2 regions of the Achromobacter sp. D7-1 genome follow, and region 2 is predicted to be linked to the other one. Evidence: predicted binding sites of a transcription regulator. Region 2 holds the regulator's gene; the other holds the start of a gene.
The links. The regulator NrdR, encoded in region 2, represses ribonucleotide reductase genes. The targets are predictions, from matches to a motif close to CACNANATNTNGTG.
Positions count from the first base shown of each region.

Region 1: a site for NrdR is predicted at 3,035-3,048, ahead of AC6LKD_RS22010 (ribonucleoside-diphosphate reductase subunit alpha). Genes of this name have one in related genera too.

Region 1 is NZ_JCBAMT010000057.1:34,029-39,712, forward strand. It holds gene AC6LKD_RS22010 (ribonucleoside-diphosphate reductase subunit alpha) at 1-2,892, opposite strand, end outside; gene AC6LKD_RS22015 (indolepyruvate ferredoxin oxidoreductase family protein) at 3,196-5,684, opposite strand, start outside.
Region 2 is NZ_JCBAMT010000085.1:9,563-15,246, forward strand. It holds gene AC6LKD_RS26850 (hypothetical protein) at 1-49, shown strand, start outside; gene ribD (bifunctional diaminohydroxyphosphoribosylaminopyrimidine deaminase/5-amino-6-(5-phosphoribosylamino)uracil reductase RibD) at 106-1,257, opposite strand; gene AC6LKD_RS26860 (cysteine hydrolase family protein) at 1,436-1,999, shown strand; gene AC6LKD_RS26865 (GlxA family transcriptional regulator) at 2,017-2,982, shown strand; gene nrdR (transcriptional regulator NrdR) at 3,056-3,535, opposite strand; gene glyA (serine hydroxymethyltransferase) at 3,733-4,983, opposite strand; gene AC6LKD_RS26880 (LysE family translocator) at 5,188-5,684, shown strand, end outside.

The DNA of each region.
Region 1 (5,684 bases), on a different contig from region 2:
CGGCCGCATGGTGCAAACCGCCCCGAGAACTTCGGGTTCCGGCAAAACAGGTGCAGCAGCGACAGCGGCGGACGTGGACTGGCCTCCTGCGGAAACGGCGTTCAATTCGCCGCCGCGTCCCGTGGACTTCTCGGCGCTGGTGGCGCCCAGGGTACGCAGGTAGTAGGTCGTCTTCAGGCCGCGCTTCCAAGCCAGCTTGTAGGTGTCGTCCAGTTTCTTGCCCGACGCGCCGGCCATGTAGATGTTCAGCGACTGTGCTTGATCGATCCACTTCTGGCGGCGCGACGCGCATTCAACCAGCCAGCTCGGTTCGACTTCGAACGCAGTGGCGTAGAGGTCGCGGAGTTCGGAAGGTACGCGATCGATGCGGGACAGGCTGCCGTCGAAGTACTTGAGGTCGGCGACCATGACTTCGTCCCAGAGACCGAGTTTCTTCAGGTCACGCACGAGGTAATCGTTAACGACCGTGAACTCGCCGGAGAGATTCGATTTGACGTACAAGTTCTGGAAAGTGGGTTCGATGCACGCAGATACGCCAATGATATTGGAAATAGTCGCGGTTGGGGCGATTGCGATGCAATTGGAGTTGCGCATGCCATGTTGTTTGATGCGCGCGCGCAACGTATCCCAATCGAGCGTGCTCGACTCATCGACTTCAACATGACCACCGCGTTCATCACGCAGCATCTTCAACGTGTCTTGCGGCAAGATGCCGCGCGACCACAGCGAGCCTTCATACGATTGATAGCGGCCGCGCTCTTCAGCGAGCAGGCTCGAGGCCCAGTACGCGTGATAGCACACGGCTTCCATCGAACGGTCGGCGAATTCGACGGCGGACTGCGATGCGTAAGGCACGCGCATCATCTGCAGGCAATCCTGGAAGCCCATGATGCCCATGCCCACCGGACGATGGCGCGCGTTGGAATTGCGAGCCTTGTCGACGGCGTAGTAGTTGATGTCGATCACGTTGTCGAGCATGCGCATTGCGATGCTGACGGTGCGTTTGATCTTGTCGTGGTCGAGTTCGAAACCGCCACCGGCAGCCGGCTTCATGTGCGCGACCAGGTTCACGGAACCCAGGTTGCACACCGCGATTTCGGATTCGTTGGTGTTCAGCGTGATCTCGGTGCAGAGGTTCGAGCTGTGGACCACGCCGACGTGCTGCTGCGGCGAACGGATGTTGCAAGGATCCTTGAACGTGATCCAGGGGTGGCCGGTTTCGAACAGCATCGACAGCATCTTGCGCCACAGGTTCAGCGCCGGCATCTTCTTGAAGAGCTTGAGTTCGCCGCTGGCCACGCGCGCTTCGTAGCCCACGTAGGCTTCTTCAAAGGCGCGGCCGTACTTGTCGTGCAGGTCGGGGCAGTCGGACGGCGAGAACAACGTCCACTCGCCGCCTTCCATGACGCGCTTCATGAACAGGTCGGGAATCCAGTTCGCCGTGTTCATGTCGTGCGTGCGGCGGCGCTCGTCGCCGGTGTTCTTGCGCAGTTCCAGGAATTCTTCGATGTCCAGGTGCCACGATTCCAGGTACGTGCAGACAGCGCCCTTGCGCTTGCCGCCCTGGTTGACCGCGACCGCGGTGTCGTTGACGACCTTCAGGAACGGCACGACGCCTTGGCTTTCGCCGTTGGTGCCCTTGATGTGGCTGCGCAGCGCGCGCACCGGGGTCCAGTCGTTGCCCAGGCCGCCGGCGTACTTGGCCAGCAGCGCGTTTTCCTTGATGGCGTCGTAGATGCCTTCCAGGTCGTCGGAGACGGTGGTGAGGTAGCACGACGACAGCTGCGAGTGCAGGGTGCCGGAGTTGAACAGCGTCGGCGTCGAGCTCATGAAGTCGAACGAGGACAGGATCTCGTAGAACTCGATGGCGCGGGTTTCGCGGTCGGCTTCGCGCAGCGCCAGGCCCATGGCCACGCGCATGAAGAACACCTGCGGCAGTTCGATGCGGGTGCCGCGGATGTGCAGGAAGTAGCGGTCGTACAGGGTCTGCAGGCCGAGGTAGCCGAACTGCAGGTCGCGCTTGGCGTTCAGGGCGTGGCCCAGCTTGGTCAGGTCATAGCTGGCCAGATCGGGCGACAGCAGGCCGCCTTCGATGCCGCGGGCGATGAAGGTGGGGAAGTATTCGGCGTAGCGGGCGGCCATGCCGTCCTGCGAGACTTCCTCGCCCAGCACTTCCTTGCGGATCGTGTGCAGCAGCAGACGTGCGGTGACCTGGCTGTAGGCCGGGTCCTTTTCGACCAGCGCGCGCGCGGACAGGATGGCGGACTTGAACACTTCGTCGACGGGAATGCCGTCGTACAGGTTCTTGACCGTTTCCTTCAGGATCGCTTCCGTGTCGATGAATTCGGCCAGGCCTTCGCCGGCGGCTTCGATGGTGGCGCGCAGTTCAGCCAGGTCCAGCGGGCGGCGCACGCCGGCGTCGGTCACGTTCAGCACGTGCTCCTGCGGGGCGGCGGCCTTCTCCTGGGTGTCGGCGGCGGCCGCGGCTGCGGCGCGTTCCTGCGTGCGCTTTTCGCGGTACAGCACGTAGGCGCGGGCAACGTCGTGTTCGCCCGAGCGCATCAGGGCCAGTTCGACCTGGTCCTGGATGTCTTCAATATGGAAGGTGCCGCCGTTGGGGCGGTTGCGCACCAGGGCGTTGACGGCCTGGCTGGTCAGGTTCTCGACCAGCTCACGCACGCGCGCCGAGGCCGCGCCCTGGCCGCCGTTGACGGCCAGGAAGGCCTTGGTCATGGCGATGGCGATCTTGTTGGGTTCGAACCCGACCACCGAGCCATTGCGGCGAATGATGTTGTAGCTGGCCCATTGCCCGCCATTGGCGTCGGCAGGGGAATCGGTTTGCGAGGGCGGCACGGCCGTAGGCCGGGTCACAGAGGCGATCGTAGTCTGCATGGAAGCTCCTGTGCGAAAAGCGCGTAGATAGCGACATGACGACGTCATGTCAGGTACGAAATTGGATCTTTTGAGGGGGTCGCAACGTTCTGGACGGGCTAGTCCAAAAGGCGTGGCCGACGGGAATCAGCGCTTAGGCGACCACAACATGTAGTGTAGCACCCCTCGTTGGACACTAATTCTAGTGATCGAGTACGACAGGGACAAGAAGAAGATAAGACGAAGTTCACAAAAGATTGTTACCAAATGCACTAGGCGCGCCCAGCAAGGCGCGCCCAGGAAGGTGCCGCTCAGAGCGAATGTTTATGCGGTTTTCCGCAGGGGCATATCTTGCGGGGCAGGCGCCGTATAGGTTTGCATCAAGCGGCCCAACTCCGTCCGATACTTCTCGACGTTTGCAGCCTTCACGTGACCGAAGCCGCGGATGGTTTCTGCAAGGCCGGCGATTGTAGCCGCTTGGGCCAGCTTGTCGCGGGTCAACCCTGCAAGCAACTGGTCTATGGTCTGGCGGTACTCGCGCACCAGCGACCGTTCCATCTTGCGTTCGGCGGTATGGCCGAAGGGATCGAACCAGGTGCCGCGCAAGCCCTTCAGGCGCGTCAGCATTTTCAGCGCGGTCATGGTGCGCGGACCTAGCGTCATCTTGCGCGGCACGCCGGTGCGCGGATCCTTGCGCGCGAAGATGGGCGGCGCCATGTGGAAGCGCAGGCTGTAGTCGCCTTCGAACTGGCCCTTCAGCTGGGCCTGGAACGACTCGCCAGTGTAGAGCCGAGCCACTTCGTATTCGTCCTTGTAGGCCATGAGCTTGAACAGGCCGCGCGCGACCGCCAGCGCCAGCCGCGGGGTCTTGGCCTCGGGCGCGAGTTCACGTTCGCGCGCCGCGACGGCTTCGACCACGTCCTGGAACTGGCGGGCATAGCCGGCGTCCTGGTAGGCGGTGAGGTCGTCGATGCGGCGGGCGACGGCGCGTTCGAACGACTCGGGCACATGCAACTGCACCACCTGGGCGCGCGGCCGCAGCGCGCCTTCCAGCGCGTCGGGCTGGTGCGCCGCGAGGCGACCGCTGTCGAACGCGGCCCGGTTGGCGGCCACCGCCACGCCATTGAGTTCGATGGCGCGGTTGATGGCCGCTTGCGATAGCGGCACGCCGCCGCGCTGCCAGGCATAGCCCAGCATGAACATATTGGACAGGATGCTGTCGCCGAACAGGGCCAGCGCCGCTTCATGCGCGTCGATCGCGGCGGTGTTGGATTCGCCCGCCGCGTGGCGGATCTTGGCCAGCAGCGCTTCGGGCCGCATGGCCGCGTCCGGGTTGCGGGTGAAGTCGGAGACCGGCGCGACGTAGCTGTTGACCGTGACCTGGGTATGGCCGCGGCGCAGCGCGCCCAGCGAATCCGGCGCCACGGAGGCGACCGGGTCGCACAGGATCGCGGCGTCGGCCTGCTGCCAGTCCAGGCGCACCGGGCCTGCCGGCGCACCGGCAGGCGCCAGGCGGATGTGGCTGACCACCGTGCCGCCTTTCTGCGCCAGGCCGGTCAGGTCGAGCACGGCGGCGGACAGGCCTTCCAGGTGCGCGGCCATCGACACGATGGCGCCGATGGTGATGACGCCGGTGCCGCCCATGCCGGCCACCAGCAGGCGGTAGGGATGGTCCAGTACGGGCATGGCGGGCAGGGGCAATTGCGCGATCAGTTTTTGCAGGCGTTCCTGGTCGGCCTTGGGCGCGGCGCTCTTCTTGGGCTTGCCGCCCATGACGGACACGAAGCTGGGGCAGAAGCCTTCGGCGCAGGAATAGTCCTTGTTGCAGCTGGACTGATCAATGGCGCGCTTGCGGCCATAGGGCGTTTCCAGCGGCACCACCGACAGGCAGTTCGACTGCACGCCGCAGTCGCCGCAGCCTTCGCAGACGGCGCTGTTGATCAGCATGCGGCGTGCCGGGTCGGGGAACTGGTTCTTCTTGCGGCGCCGGCGCTTTTCGGCGGCGCAGGTCTGGTCGTGGATCAGCACGGTCACGCCGGCGATCTCGCGCAGCTCGCGCTGCAGCGCGTCCAGTTCGCGGCGGTGGTGCACCGTGATGCCGGCGCCCAGGTCCACGCCCTGGTATTTTTCGGGCTCGTCCGTGGTGACGACGATGCGCGTCACGTTCTCGCCGCGCAGTTGCTGGCAGATGCTGGGCACCGAGATCGGGCCGTCGATGGGCTGGCCGCCCGTCATGGCCGTGGCGTCGTTGAACAGGATCTTGTAGGTGATGTTGGCCTTGGCGGCCACGGCCTGGCGGATGGCGAGATAGCCGGAGTGGTAATAGGTGCCTTCTCCCATGTTCTGGAAGATGTGCGGCATCTTGGTGTAGCGCGACAGGCCGATCCAGTCCACGCCTTCGCCGCCCATCTGCGTCAGGCCGCCGGTGTCGCGGTCCATCCAGGCGGCCATGTAGTGGCAGCCCACGCCCGACAGCGCCTGGCTGCCTTCCGGCACCTTGGTCGAGGTGCTGTGCGGGCAGCCCGAACAGAAGTAGGGGCGGCGGCGCATGCCGTCGGCATCGTTGGACAGCGGCGCCTGGCAGGCGAACGCGGACAGGTCGGCCGCCAGCGGCAGGCCGGCGGCGCGGCTGAGCCAGCTGGCCAGCGGCTGCGCCAGCAGGGAAGGACGCAACTGGCCGGCCGAGGGCACCAGCGCTGCGCCGTCGAAGCCTTTCTTGCCGATGACCGAGGGGCGCTCCGGCATATTGAACAGCAGGTCCTTGATCTGGCTTTCGACCACCGCGCCTTTTTCCTCGATCACGAGGATGTGCG
Region 2 (5,684 bases):
CTGGCGCTATACGGCGGCGCGTACCGGCCGGACCGAGGGGCGGGGCTGACGCGGGCGCAATGCCAGGATCTGTTCACACTAACTTATGGAAGGCCGGCGCCGGCTCTAGGACAGCTCCGGCAGCGCCACCCGCTGCGTCAGCTGGCTCCAGGTTTCCGCCACCCGGGCGCGCACGCGCAGGTCCGCGCCTACCGGCGCGGTCTCGATGAACTCGTAACGCCGGGCACCGTCCAGGTGCTCCAGCATGGGCAGGCGCACCATGCCGGCCGCGTCGCCCAGCAGCACGGGCGCCAAATACAGCAGCAGCTCGTCCACGCAGCCCGCGGCCACCAGCGCGCCGCTCAGGCCGGCGCCGGCTTCCACGTGAATCTCGTTGAACTGTTCCTGGGCCAGCCAGCGCATCATCGCCGGCAGGTCGACCCGGCCGGCCGCCTCGCCCGGCAGCAGCACCACGCGGGCGTTCTTGGCCTGCAGGCGCGCGGTCTTGGCGGCATCTTCGCGGGCAGTGAAGATGATGACTTCGGCGCCGTCGAACAGCCTCGCGTCTTCCGGGATCTCGAAACGGCCGTCCACCACGGCCTTGCGCGGCTGGCGCGGCGTGTCCACGCCCCTGACATTGAGCTGCGGATCGTCCTTCAGCACGGTGCCCATGCCGGTCAGGACCACGCAGGCGCGGGCGCGCCAGCGGTGGCCGTCAGCCCGGGCCTCGGGCCCGGTGATCCATTGCGATACACCGTTATGCAGTGCGCTGCGCCCATCCAGCGAGGCCGCCATCTTCAGCCACACCCATGGCAAGCCGCGGCTCATGCGCGAGATGAACCCCGCATTGACGGCCAGCGCCTCTGCGCCGCAGACGCCCGTGGTCACCTCGATGCCCGCCAGGCGCAGACGCGCCAGACCCTGGCCATTGACCAGCGGGTTGGGATCGCCGATCGCCACCACCACCCGCGCCGGCCGGGCCGCAAGCACCGCGTCCACGCAGGGCGGCGTGCGGCCGAAATGGCTGCAAGGCTCCAATGTGACATAGAGCGTGGCGCCTTCCACGGACTCACCGCGCGCCTGGACGTCGCGCAAGGCGCAGACTTCCGCGTGCGGGCCGCCCGGCGGCTGCGTGGCGCCTTCGCCCAGCACCCTGCCGTCGCGCACGATCACGCAGCCGACCCGGGGGTTGGGCGCGGTGGAGTACATGACGGTCTGCGCCAGCGCCAGGGCGCGCCGCATCCAGAAAATGTCGTCGTTGTCGCTGGGAATCATCATGATCAGGATTGTATGTCCGCCACGCGGCGGGCAGACGGTCCGGCGCAGGCTCTCGGCGGCATCGGCCGCGCATGTCCGTTTTGGGCCGACAGCCGTCTTTCGCCGCGCTCACCCCGGCGCTGGATTGCAGTAAAAATGACGTCACGCCTCTACAATTTCCGCTCCAGGAGCCCGGACCATGAAACAAGCACTGATCGTCATCGATGTACAAGACTCTTTCCGGCAACGTCCGTTTTGGGATGAAACCGAGTATCCGGCCTTTGTGGAACAGATCCAGTCCCTGATCGACACGGCCGAGGCCCAGGACATTCCGGTACTGCAGGTGTTTCACACCAGCGTGTCGAACGACCCCGCCAACCCCTTCTCGATGGCCTCCGGGCACGTCAAGACGCTCAAGGAATTGCGCATCGCGCCCACCGCCGTGTTCCACAAGACCGTGCATTCCTCGCTCTATGCCAAGGACGCGGACGGCGCCAGCCTGCAGGACTGGCTGGTGAAGCATGGCATCGAAGGCATCATCGTCAGCGGCATCCGCACGGAACAATGCTGCGAAACCACCTCGCGCCACGCCAGCGACGCCGGCTACAAGGTGGTGTTCCCCACCGATGCCACCCTGACCTTCGCCATGCAGAGCCCGTCCGGCCAGCATTACACCCCGGCCGAAATCCGCGACCGGACCGAGCTGGTGCTGCAAGGACGCTTCGCCCGCATCGCGCGCGCCGCCGACGCGCTAGCGGCCTAGCGCTGGCGGAGGGCTGCATGGTCCCGGTCTATTTCGTGCTGACGCGCGGCATCGTGCTGCTGGACGTGGCGGGTCCGGCGGAGGCCTTCCGCGTGGCCAACAAGCTGAGTCCCGGCACCTTCGAGCAGCATTTCTGCGGCCCGTCGCGGGAGGTCGAAAGCGGCCTGCCCGGCCTGCATCTGGCGCATATCCAGGCCCTGCCGGCCGCGCTGCCGCCCGAGGCCCTGGTCATCATTTCCGGCGTGGTGGGCAAGCCCACGCGCCTCGATGACCCCGACTCGCGCGCCATCATCGACTGGCTGGCGGTCCGCCATCCCGCCGACGGCTTCACCCTGATGACGGTGTGCGCCGGCGCGCTATTCGCCGCCGCCGCCGGACTGACGCGGCAACGGGATTGCACCACGCACCACACCTGCCTGGAACAACTGGCCAGCATCGACCCGAGCGCGCGGCTGCATGACAACCGCATCTTCGTCGAGGACGGCAAGCTGGTCAGCAGCGCGGGAATCACGGCCGGCATCGACCTGGCCTTGCACATGGTGTCGCGCCATTGCGGGCCGCGCGTGGCCAGCGAAACAGCACGCGACATGGTCGTCTACCAGCGGCGCGCCGGCACGGATTCCACACTGTCGCCCTGGCTGGATCACCGCAGCCATATGCATCCGGGCGTGCACCGGGTGCAGGATGCGGTCATTCGCGATCCGGCGGCGCCCTGGTCGGCGCAATCGCTGGCGGACCAGGCGCATACCAGCGCTCGCCACCTGACCCGGCTGTTCCGCGAACACGCGGGCTGCACGCCGATGGATTACCTTTATCAGATACGCGTGGCGCTGGCGCGCGACCTGCTGCGCGACACCAGGCTGGATCTGGAGCGCGTGGCCGAGAAATCGGGCTTCGGCTCGGCCCAGCACATGCGCCGCGTGTGGCGCAAATTCCAGCCGCTGACGCCCAGCCTGGCGCGCGCAGCGCCCGCCATGCAATGACGGCGCCGCGGCGCCGTCATTTTCTACATCCGCGCCGCTCGACGGCCCCGGACGGGTTGGCGTCGAGTCTTCTCTAGTCCTTGCGCAGCTTGCCCGGCAGCAGCGGGCCCTGCATCTCGCGGATGGCCTCGACGAATTCGCCAATGTCCTCGAAGCTCTTGTAGACCGAGGCGAAGCGCACGTAAGCCACCTTGTCGAGCTTGCGCAGTTCGTTCATGACGAGCTCGCCGATGTGTTCGCTAGGCACTTCGCGCAGTCCGCTGGCCAGCAACTGCTCTTCGATGCGGGCAACCGCCGCGTCCACGTCTTCCGTGCTGACGGGGCGCTTGCGCAGCGCCAGGCTCAGGCTGGCGCGCAGCTTGCCGGGATCGTAGTCGCTGCGGCTGCCGTTGCGCTTCACGATGGAAGGCATGGCCAGCTCCACCCGTTCATAGGTGGTGAAGCGCTTGTCACAGGACAGGCAGCGGCGGCGACGGCGTATGGCGTCGCCTTCTTCGGAGACCCGGCTGTCGACGACCTGCGTTTCGGCATTGCCGCAAAATGGACACCGCATGTGTGATCCCTAAAGGCGCTGAGGGCAATAGTTAAGCATATTGTAACGAGGCGCCGGGCCGCCAGCGCCAATACGGGCTAATCCGCCCCCGTATTTTTTGCCAGGGTACCGCCCCGAAAGCAAAGGGACGGCGCCTTGCGGGGCCGTCCCTTATGGAGCGCTACGGCCGGGCCGCAGCCCGCCGCAGGGATGCTCGCTTACTTCTTACCGTAGACCGGCAGGCGCGAGGTCAGTTCATTGACGCGGGCGCGCACGGCGGCGATGTTGGCTTCGTCGCGCGGATTGTCCAGCACGTCGGCGATAAGGTTGGCGGTCAGCTCGGCTTCCGCTTCGGTGAAGCCGCGCGTGGTCATGGCCGGCGTGCCCAGGCGGATGCCGCTGGTCACGAAAGGCTTTTCCGGATCGTTCGGGATGGCGTTCTTGTTGACCGTGATGTGGGCCTGGCCCAGCACGGCTTCCGCTTCCTTGCCCGTGATGCCCTTGGAACGCAGGTCCACCAGCATGACGTGGCTTTCGGTACGGCCGGAAACGATGCGCAGGCCGCGCTTGACCAGCGTGTCGGCCAGCACCTTGGCATTCTTGACCACTTGCTGCGCGTAGTCCTTGAAGGCGGGCTCCAGCGCTTCCTTGAAGGCCACGGCCTTGCCGGCGATGACATGCATCAGCGGACCGCCCTGGATGCCGGGGAAGATCGCCGAGTTGATGATCTTCTCGTGCTCGGCCTTCATCATGATGACGCCGCCGCGCGGGCCGCGCAGCGACTTGTGCGTGGTCGAGGTGACGAAGTCGGCGTGCGGGACCGGGTTCGGATAGGCGCCGCCGGCGACCAGGCCGGCGTAGTGGGCGATGTCGACCATGAACAGCGCGCCGTTTTCACGGGCGATGCGGGCCATGCGCTCGAAGTCGATGTGCAGGGCGTAGGCGGAAGCGCCAGCCACGATCAGCTTGGGCTTGTGCTCTTTGGCCAGTTGCTCGACCTGGTCGTAGTTCAGGACTTCGTTTGCGTCCAGGCCGTAGGAGATGAAGTTGTACAGCTTGCCCGAGGCGTTGACCGACGCGCCGTGCGTCAGGTGGCCGCCTTCGGCCAGGCTCATGCCCAGCACGGTGTCGCCCGGCTTCAGGACGGCCATGTACACGCCCTGGTTGGCCTGCGAGCCCGAGTTGGGCTGTACGTTGGCGGCTTCAGCGCCGAAGATCTGCTTCAGGCGGTCGATGGCCAGTTGCTCGACCACGTCCACGTACTCGCAACCGCCGTAGTAGCGCTTGCCCGGATAGCCTTCGGCGTACTTGTTGGTGAGCTGCGTGCCCTGGGCTTCCATGACGGCCGGGCTGGCGTAGTTCTCCGAGGCGATCAGCTCGATGTGCTGTTCCTGGCGGACGTCTTCCTTCTGGATGGCGGCCCAAACGTCCGGGTCAGCCTTGGACAAGGTGAGGTTGCGGTCAAACATGACGGGAGTTCCTGAGGCGGTAAGAGAGGAGAAAACTGCGCCCGGGTGGGTAAACCCGGAGAATGACGGATAGTTTACCGCGTCGGGGAGGATCAATTGCTCCCAAAATACCTGGAACCCGGGCAAAATTGCCTCGATGAGCGTGAAAACCACGCCATCCTTCATCGGCCGAAAACCCGTCTCAACCCGACTTGAGAAACTTTCATGCAAAGCGCCACGCTCATAACCTACTCGCTGGTAGCTGCGGTCAGCGTCGTCAGCCCCGGGCCCGCCACCATGCTGGCGATCCGCAACGGCGCGGCGGGCGGCTTGCGGGCCGTGCTGCCGTCCACCCTGGGCAATGTGACAGGCCTGTTCCTGCTGTCGGCCGCCGCCATGCTGGGGCTAGGCGTGGTACTGCAATCGTCCGCCATGCTGTTCATGCTGCTCAAAGTGGCAGGCGCCGCTTACCTGCTTTACATCGGCCTGCGCCACTTGCTGGGCCGCTCGAACATCGCACCGCCTTCCGACCCCGCCGCATTGGCGCCGCGCAGCGCTGGCCGACTCTATTCGGAAGCTGCCCTGGTCGCCACGCTGAACCCCAAACCCATCCTGTTCTTCACGGCGCTGTTTCCCCAGTTCCTGAACGCAGCCGAGCCCTTGCTGCCTCAGTTCTTCATCCTGACCGGCATCTTCACGGGCATGTCGCTGGTGTCTCTGTT